DNA from 2 places in the Rhizobium sp. SYY.PMSO genome. Region 2 is predicted to be linked to the other one. Evidence: predicted binding sites of a transcription regulator. Region 2 holds the regulator's gene; the other holds the start of a gene.
The links. Region 2 encodes PhoB, which activates phosphate uptake and scavenging genes when phosphate is short. Its sites were predicted from a motif close to TGTCATNNANCTGTCAT; they were not measured.

Region 1 (4,558 bases), 350 kb from region 2:
CATCTCGAAATTCTACGGCAGCCGCATCGGCTGCCGCGACGTGTCCTTCGAACTCTGGCCCGGCGAAGTGCTGGCCATCGTCGGCGAATCCGGCTCCGGCAAGACGACGCTGCTCAACTGCATCTCGACGCGGCTGCTGCCGACGACGGGCAGTGTCGAATACCACATGCGCGACGAGACCTACCGCGACCTGTTCCGCATGAACGAAGCGGAACGCCGCTTCCTGATGCGCACCGACTGGGGCTTCGTGCATCAGAATCCGGCCGACGGCCTGCGCATGACGGTTTCGGCCGGCGCCAATGTCGGCGAGCGGCTGATGGCGATCGGCAACCGTCATTACGGCAATATCCGCAACACGGCCATCGACTGGCTGGAGCGGGTCGAAATCGATGCCGACCGCATCGACGACCAGCCGCGCGCCTTTTCCGGCGGCATGCGCCAGCGCCTGCAGATCGCCCGTAACCTCGTGACCGGCCCCCGCCTCGTCTTCATGGACGAGCCGACCGGCGGCCTCGACGTTTCGGTGCAGGCACGTCTGCTCGATCTGGTGCGCGGTCTCGTCAACGATCTCGGCCTGTCGGCCATCATCGTCACGCACGACCTCGCCGTTGCCCGCCTGCTGTCGCATCGCATGATGGTGATGAAGGATGGATACGTCATCGAGCACGGTCTCACCGACCGCGTGCTCGACGATCCGCGCGAACCCTATACGCAACTGCTGGTCTCTTCGATCCTGCAGGTCTGAGGAAGAAACATGGCAACCCCACTCGTCGTTTCCGAAGTCTTCAAAAGCTTCACCATGCACCTGCGCGACGGCATTCGCCTGCCCGTCGTCGCCGATGTCTCCTTCTCCGTCGCCGCGGGCGAATGCGTCGTGCTCGGCGGCCCGTCGGGCATCGGCAAGAGCTCGCTGCTGAAGATGATCTATGGCAATTATGCCGTCGACAGCGGCCAGATTCTCGTCACCCACAAGGGCAGGATCGTCGATCTCGCCACGGCCGACCCGCGCACCGTGCTCGAGGTGCGCCGGCAGACCATGGGCTATGTCAGCCAGTTCCTGCGCACCGTGCCGCGCGTCGCCGCCATCGATGTGGTTGCCGAGCCGCTGCTCGCGCGCGGCGTGACCGTCGCCGATGCCCGCGAGAGGGCAGCCGAGCTGCTGGCACAGCTGAACCTGCCGCAGGAACTCTGGCAACTGCCGCCCGCCACCTTCTCCGGCGGAGAGCAGCAGCGCGTCAACATCGCGCGCGGCTTCATCACCGATCACGCCATCCTTCTGCTCGACGAGCCCACGGCGTCGCTCGATGCCCGCAACCGGGCCGTCGTCGTCGACATGATCGAACAGAAGAAGGCAGCCGGCGTCGCGCTGCTCGGCATCTTCCACGACGAAGAAGTGCGCGAGGCCGTCGGCAGCCGTATTCTCGACGTCTCGCAATTTTCGCCGCGAAAGGCCGCCGCATGAGCCGCAAACTGGGCGAAATGCCTTTCATCAGCCCCACGGCCAGCGTCAACAATTCGACGCTCGGCCGCTATACCGAAGTCTCCGACCGCTGCCGCATCGACGAAGCCGAGATCGGCGACTATTCCTATATCATGCAGGATGGCGCGGTCTGGTGCGCGACGATCGGCAAGTTCGTCAACATCGCCGCCGCCGTGCGCATCAACGCCACAAACCATCCGACATGGCGCGCCACGCTGCATCACTTCACCTATCGCGCCACCGATTACTGGCCGGATGCCGATATGGAGACCGATTTCTTCACCTGGCGGCGCGACAACCGCGTGGTGATCGGTCATGACGTCTGGATCGGTCACGGCGCCACTGTCTTGCCCGGCGTTACGGTCGGCAATGGCGCCGTCATCGGCGCGGGCGCGGTCGTCTCCAGGGATGTAGCACCCTACGCGATCGTCGGCGGCGTGCCGGCAAAGCTGATCCGCGAACGCTTCACCGCGGAAGTCGGCGCCCGCATGGACAAGCTTGCCTGGTGGGATTGGGATCACGACCGCCTGCGCACGGCGCTCGCGGACTTCCGCGCCCTTTCGGCAGAGGATTTTCTGGATCGCTACGACGCCTGAGGACCGTTTCCGCCCACACCAGGCTTGCAAGGCGCCGGCGGGCGATCCAGCTTTCAGGCGATCCTTGCAAGCGCAGGATCGGGAGGAGTCTTCATGGCAAAGCAGTTTTCCAGTCTCGACGACCGGCTGCGCGACTTCATCGCGCGGCAACACATCTTCTTCACGGCATCCGCCACCGCCGATTCCCGCGTCAATGTTTCGCCCCGCGAAACGCTCTGCCTGCGCATCGTCTCCCCGAATACCGCCATCTATCTCGACCGCACCGGCAGCGGCAACGAGACTTCCGCCCATATGAAGGCCGATGGCCGGCTGACGATCATGTTCTGCGCCGTCGCCGGGCCGCCGATGATCCTGCGCCTCTACGGCCGCGGCCGGATCATCCACCGATCGTCCCCTGAGTATCGGGAATTGCTGCACGACCACTATGCAGGCGAGGAGCCGCTGGGCGCACGGCAGATCGTGCGGCTGGATTTCGATCTCGTGCAGACCTCCTGCGGCTTCGGCGTGCCGCTCTTCGCCTATGAAGGGGAAAGGCCGAGCCTCGATCAATGGGCGAAGGCGAAGGGGCCCGAAGGCATTGAGGAATACAGGCGCGAGAAGAACGCCTTCAGCATGGACGGCCTGCCGACAGGCATGTTTGACGGCTAATCAACAGCAAAGACCTCAGCCGGCTAATCTCGCAAAATCGCCGGGAATTGTAACAGCAGTTACATAAAACTGACATTGGAGCTTCATGAAGCGGGACTAATCGGTTGCCTTGTGGTTGGCGCCCGCCCCCTTCGAAATTTCCTTCGAGGCTGGGGTACGCGCCCATTCTAGCACCGGTATCGCTGAAATTTTTGCAGCCCGGCAGCCGCGAAAGGGAAGCACTATGTTCGAACTCAGGAATGTCTCGCGCCGGTTTGGAAACAAGCTTGCAGTCGATTCCGTGACTTTGGACATACCGCAGGGACAGATGGTCGGCGTCATTGGCCGCTCCGGCGCCGGCAAGTCGACGCTGCTGCGCATGATCAACCGTCTCGCCGATCCGAGCTCCGGCTCCATCCATTTCTCCGGCATCGAGGTTTCCAAGCTCAGCGGCCGGGCGCTGCGCAGCTGGCAGCGCGATTGCGCCATGATCTTCCAGCAGTTCAATCTCGTGCCGCGCCTCGACGTGCTCACCAACGTCATGCTCGGCCGGCTGAACCAGCGGTCCACCGTCATGAGCCTCCTCTCGGTCTTCACCGGCGAGGAGCGCATCGAAGCGATTGCCGCGCTTGAGCGCCTCGGCATCGAGCAGACGGCCCTTCAGATGGCCGGCACGCTTTCCGGCGGCCAGCAGCAGCGCGTCGCCATCTGCCGCGCCCTGATGCAGCAGCCGAAGATGATGCTGGCCGACGAGCCGATCGCCTCGCTCGATCCGCTGAACGCCAAGATCGTCATGGACGCGCTGCGCGACATCAACGAACGCGAAGGCATCACCGTCATCACCAACCTCCATACGCTGGATACGGCCCGCAACTATTGCGAACGCATCATCGGCATGGCTGCCGGGCGCGTCGTCTTCGACGGCAAGCCGGCCGATCTGACGGCTGCCGCCGTCAAGGAAATCTACGGCACCGACAAGGACGGCGCCGGCATCGACGAAAGCATGACGTCGACCTCCATCACCATTGCCGATCCGGCCGCGCAAGCCGCGGCAACGGAATCTGCCGGCCCGCAACCGCTGGCACTGGCCGGTCTCTGAGAGGGACAGCCGGGATCGAGAGCCCGCGTCAAGGGCACATTTCTTCTAGACCGAAGGCATCCGGGGACACCGGTTAATCAGGAGACGAACCCATGTTGAAGAAGACCCTTCTTGCGGCTACGGCGCTTCTCGCGCTCGTCGGCGGCGCAAGCGCTCAAGACATCAAGGAATTTCGCGTCGGCATTCTCGGTGGCGAAAACGAAGCCGACCGCCTGCGCAACTATGCCTGCCTCTCCGACCACCTGAAGAAGGAATTCGGTTTCGAGAAGGTTTCGCTGTTCCCGGCCGCCGACTACGACGGCGTGATCCAGGGCCTGCTCGGCGGCACGCTCGACTTCGCTGAACTCGGCGCTTCCGGCTATGCGGCCGTCGCCATCAAGGACCCGAAGGCCGTTACCCCGATCCTGACCACCCAGCAGGAAGACGGCTCGACCGGCTACTACTCGATCGGTCTCGCCCTCAAGTCCTCCGGCATCAAAACCATCAAGGACGCCAAGGGCAAGAAGCTCGGTTACGCCGATCCGGACTCCACCTCGGGCTATCTCGTTCCGCTGACACAGATCCCGAAGGACACGGGCATGCCGAACGACAAGTTCTTCGCCTCGACCCAGTTCAACGGCGGCCACGAGAACAACCTGCTTGCCGCTTATGACGGCAAGGTCGACGTCGCTGTCGACGACTCCTCGGGCATCGGCGACTTCAAGGACGGCTTCACCTCCGGCACCTTCCGCAAGGAAGTCGACAAGGGCGCCGTAG
Region 2 (4,558 bases):
TTCCAGCGCCTCGGCGCCGGAGTTGGTGAAGAACACCTTGTCGGCGAAGGTCGCTTCCGTCAGCCGCTTCGACAGCTTCTCCTGGCCGGGCACTTCGTAGAGGTTGGAGAGATGCCAGACCTTGTCGGCCTGCGCCTTCAGTTCCGAGACGAGGTGAGGATGCGCATGACCGAGCGAATTGACCGCCACGCCGGCTGCGAAATCGAGATAGCGCTCGCCGTTTTCGGTAATCAGCCAGACGCCCTCGCCTCGCTCGAACCGCAGCGGAGCACGCATATAGGTGTCATAAAGCGGCGTGGTCTCGGCCATGGCCATGTCTCCTCGATCACAACTTTAAGGACCAATCGCTTCCGTTTGATGAAACGGGTCCGAAAAAATCAAAAATGCCGCCTTGCGGCGGCTCGGGCACTATTGATGTTTTGCACCGCGATGTCAACAAAACTGGCGCTTTAGCAGGTGCGAGAAAGCGCTTGCGGGCAAAAGAGATGGGTTCGACGGCGCCTATTGCAGAAATGCCACGCCCGGACAGCAAGTTGGGGAAAACCTAGAAATCGATTCCTCAAGATTCCCGCGACTCTTGTCACGGAGTCAGCCTCACACTAGGTTAAAAACCAATTGCTAGACTGCATGCGGCGGAACTAGTCACCACAATTTTAGAGCGTTTCGCGCCTTGTTACCATGCGAGGCAATGGTGAGGGATTCTGCCATCGGAAACGCGACAGCGGAGACAGGGCATGAATTGGACAGACGAACGCGTCGAGAAGCTGAAAAAGCTATGGTCCGAAGGGTTGAGCGCCAGCCAGATCGCGGCGCAGCTTGGTGGCGTGAGCCGTAATGCCGTCATCGGCAAGGTACATCGCCTGAACCTCCCGGGCCGGGCAAAGGCCGGTGGCACGGCAACTGCAGCGCGCACCCCGAAGCGCAGCGCCACGGCACCGCGCCCTGCCAGCTTCGGCTCGCGCGTGGCAACCCGCACCGTGGTTACCCGCCAGCAGGGCGCAACCATGCTGAAGGAAGAGGTCGAGGTCGATTCAGTCAACGAAATCCAATATCGTCCGGCATCGAACGTCGTCGTTCCGATCTCCCGCCGCCTCGGCCTGACGGAGCTGACGGAGCGCACCTGCAAGTGGCCGGTCGGCGATCCGCTGAAGGACGATTTCCACTTCTGCGGCAACGACAGCCCGGATTCCTCGCCTTACTGCACCTATCACCAGCGCATGGCCTACCAGCCAGTGCATGATCGCCGGCGCAACAACGGCTGAAAGCTATAAGCAAATTCAAAGAGAAACGGGCCCCTCGGGGCCCGTTTTCTATTTCCGCCGCATGTCGATGTCGATGCCCGAGCAGCCTTGCCGCTCAGGCTTCCATGGAATAGCCCGCGCCGCGAACGGTGCGGATGACATCCTGCATGTTGGAAAAATTGAGCGCCTTGCGCAGGCGGCCGACATGGACGTCGACCGTGCGTTCGTCGACATAGATATCGTGCCCCCACACGCCGTCCAGCAGCTGCGAGCGCGAGAAGACGCGGCCCGGCGAGGACATCAGGAATTCCAGCAGGCGGAACTCCGTCGGCCCCAGCCGCACTTCGCGGCTCTTGCGGTGGACGCGATGGGTTTCGCGGTCCAGCTCGATATCGCCGCAACGCAGCACCGTGGAGAGGACCTCCGGGCGGGCGCGCCGCAGCATCGCCTTGACGCGGGCCATCAGCTCCGGCGTCGAGAACGGCTTGACGACGTAATCGTCCGCGCCGGTGGAAAGGCCGCGCACGCGCTCGCTCTCCTCGCCGCGGGCCGTGAGCATGATGATCGGCAGCCGCTCCGTCTCCGGCCGCATGCGCAGCCGGCGGCAGAGCTCGATGCCGGACACGCCGGGGAGCATCCAGTCGAGGATCAGAAGATCGGGGATGCGCTCCTGGAGACGCAGCTCTGCCTCATCGCCTCTGAGGATCGTATCGACCTCGAAGCCTTCGGCTTCGAGATTGTAGCGCAGCAGAACGCTGAGCGCTTCCTCGTCTTCTACAACAGCAACTCTCGGAACCATGCGCCTGTGGTCTCCTTTCTTCGCTTCCAGATTATTCCGTCACCGCGCCGACGGTGTTGGCCGTGTCGTCCTTCGGCCGCTCGCCTTCGGGCTGGGCGCCGGTCGCCATATAATAGATCGTCTCGGCAATGTTGGTGGCATGGTCGCCGATGCGCTCGATGTTCTTCGCGCAGAAGAGAAGATGCGTGCAGGTGGTGATGTTGCGCGGATCTTCCATCATGTAGGTCAGCATCTCGCGGAAGAGCGAGGTATACATGGCGTCGATTTCCTCGTCGCGTTCGCGGATCGACACGGCCTTGTCCGGCGAACGGGTCGCATAGACGTCCAGAACTTCCTTCAGCTGGCTCAGTGCCAGTTCGGAGAGATGCTCGATACCGCGGGCGAGACGGCGCGGAACGCCGGTGCCCTGCACGGCGATGACGCGCTTGGCCGTGTTCTTGCCAAGGTCGCCGACGCGCTCCAGATCGGAGGCGATGCGGATCGAGCCCATGATTTCGCGCAGGTCGGCCGCCATCGGCTGACGGCGCGCGATGGTGACGATCGCCTTATCGCCGATTTCGCGTTCGGCATGGTCGAGAATGACATCGTCGGAGATGACCTTCTGGGCAAGGGCCGCGTCGCTGTTGACCAAAGCGCGTACGCTGTCGCTGACCATCTGCTCGGCAAGGCCGCCCATTTCCGCAATGCGGCGCGTCAGGAACTTCAGGTCTTCGTCATAGGCAGAGAGAATGTGGGTGGAGACCATTTTTCTATCCTCAAGGTGAACTGTGTGAAAGGAGCCGCGCGCGCAGCATCATCAACCAAAACGGCCCATGATGTAATCCTGCGTGCGGTAATCGTCGGGATTGGTGAACATTTTATCGGTGTCGTTCTCCTCAACCAGATGGCCGAGATGGAACATTGCGGTGCGTTGCGAAACGCGGGCTGCCTGCTGCATGGAATGCGTCACGATGACGATCGTGAAGTTTTCCCGCAGCTCGTGGATGAGATCTTCGACCTTTGCGGTTGCGATCGGATCGAGGGCCGAGCATGGCTCGTCCATCAGGATGACCTCCGGGCTGACGGCAACGGCGCGGGCGATGCACAGGCGCTGCTGCTGGCCGCCCGAAAGGCTCGTGCCGGCATCGTGGAGCCTGTCCTTCACCTCGCCCCAGAGGCCCGCCTTCTGCAGGCTGGTTTCGACGATGTGATCGAGATCGGCCTTGGATGCGTGCAGGCCATGGATGCGCGGACCGTAGGCGACATTCTCATAGATCGACTTCGGAAACGGGTTGGGCTTTTGAAAGACCATGCCGACGCGGGCGCGCAGTTCCACCACGTCGATGCTGTCGTCGTAGACGTCCTGATCGTCGAGCGTGATCCTGCCGGTGACGCGGCAGGTCTCGATCGTATCGTTCATGCGGTTGAGGCAGCGCAGGAAGGTGGACTTGCCGCAGCCGGAAGGGCCGATCAGCGCCGTCACCGTATTGACGCGGATCCTGAGATTGACGTCGAAGAGAGCGCGCTTGTCGCCGTAAAAGACCGAAACGTCCTGGCCGATCATCTTGTAAGGGATCGTCTTCATCTTTCTGGTCAATGCTCTTTCGCTCGCGGCTTCCGTCATCATGTTCATTTCCCGGCCCTCCCCTACCAGCGCCGTTCGAAACGGCGGCGCAGCAGGATCGCGCCGATGTTCATCGCGACGAGGAAGAAGAGCAGGACGATGATGGCCCCGGAGGTTCTTTCGACGAAGGCCCGCTCTGCCTCGCTCGCCCACATGTAGATCTGCACCGGCAGCGCCGTCGAAGGATCGAGGGGCGATGCCGGATAGTTGGAGACGAAGGCAACCATGCCGATCAGAAGCAGCGGCGCCGTCTCCCCGAGCGCATGGGCAAGCCCGAGGATGGTGCCCGTCAGGATGCCCGGCATGGCGAGCGGCAGGACGTGATGGAACACCACCTGCATGCGCGACGCACCGAGGCCGAGCGCGGCGCTGCGGATCGACGGCGGCACGGCCCGCAACGCCGAGCGCGTGGCAATGATGATCATCGGCAGCGTCATCAGGCTCAGCACCAGCCCGCCGACCAGCGATGCCGAGCGCGGCAGGCCCATCATGTTGATGAACACCGAGAGGCCGAGCAGGCCGTAGACGATCGACGGCACGGCGGCGAGATTGTTGATGTTGACCTCGATCAGATCCGTCAGCCGGTTCCTCGGCGCGAATTCCTCCAGGTAGATCGAAGCGGCGACGCCGACCGGCAGGGCGAGCACGAGCACGGTCAGCATCAGATAGAGCGAGCCGATCAGTGCAACGCCAAGGCCGGCGGCCTCGGGCCGGCTCGAATTGCCCGACAGGAAGAGGCCCTTGTTGAACGCCTCGTGCAGGGCGCCGCTTTCGCCAAGCCGCTTCATCCAGGCAAGCTGCCGGTCGGATACCTTGCGGTCCTTTTCGTCGACGGTCAGATCGATCTGCCCCTTGTTGGCGGAGTCGATGTTGGCGCTGGCAAGGAAGGTGACGTTCTGCGTCGTTCCGATGATC

Region 1: the regulator PhoB is predicted to act here: its motif matches at 2,795-2,811, upstream of phnC (phosphonate ABC transporter ATP-binding protein).

What each region holds. Positions count from the first base shown of each region.
Region 1 covers NZ_CP177349.1:3,516,738-3,521,295, reverse strand. The annotation lists gene phnK (phosphonate C-P lyase system protein PhnK) at 1-745, shown strand, start outside; gene phnL (phosphonate C-P lyase system protein PhnL) at 755-1,462, shown strand; gene ACJJVH_RS17025 (DapH/DapD/GlmU-related protein) at 1,459-2,076, shown strand; gene ACJJVH_RS17020 (pyridoxamine 5'-phosphate oxidase family protein) at 2,170-2,724, shown strand; gene phnC (phosphonate ABC transporter ATP-binding protein) at 2,948-3,802, shown strand; gene phnD (phosphonate ABC transporter substrate-binding protein) at 3,895-4,558, shown strand, end outside.
Region 2 covers NZ_CP177349.1:118,560-123,117, reverse strand. The annotation lists gene ACJJVH_RS00620 (aspartate aminotransferase family protein) at 1-309, opposite strand, end outside; gene ACJJVH_RS00615 (GcrA family cell cycle regulator) at 735-1,262, shown strand; gene phoB (phosphate regulon transcriptional regulator PhoB) at 1,357-2,040, opposite strand; gene phoU (phosphate signaling complex protein PhoU) at 2,072-2,785, opposite strand; gene pstB (phosphate ABC transporter ATP-binding protein PstB) at 2,837-3,652, opposite strand; gene pstA (phosphate ABC transporter permease PstA) at 3,667-4,558, opposite strand, start outside.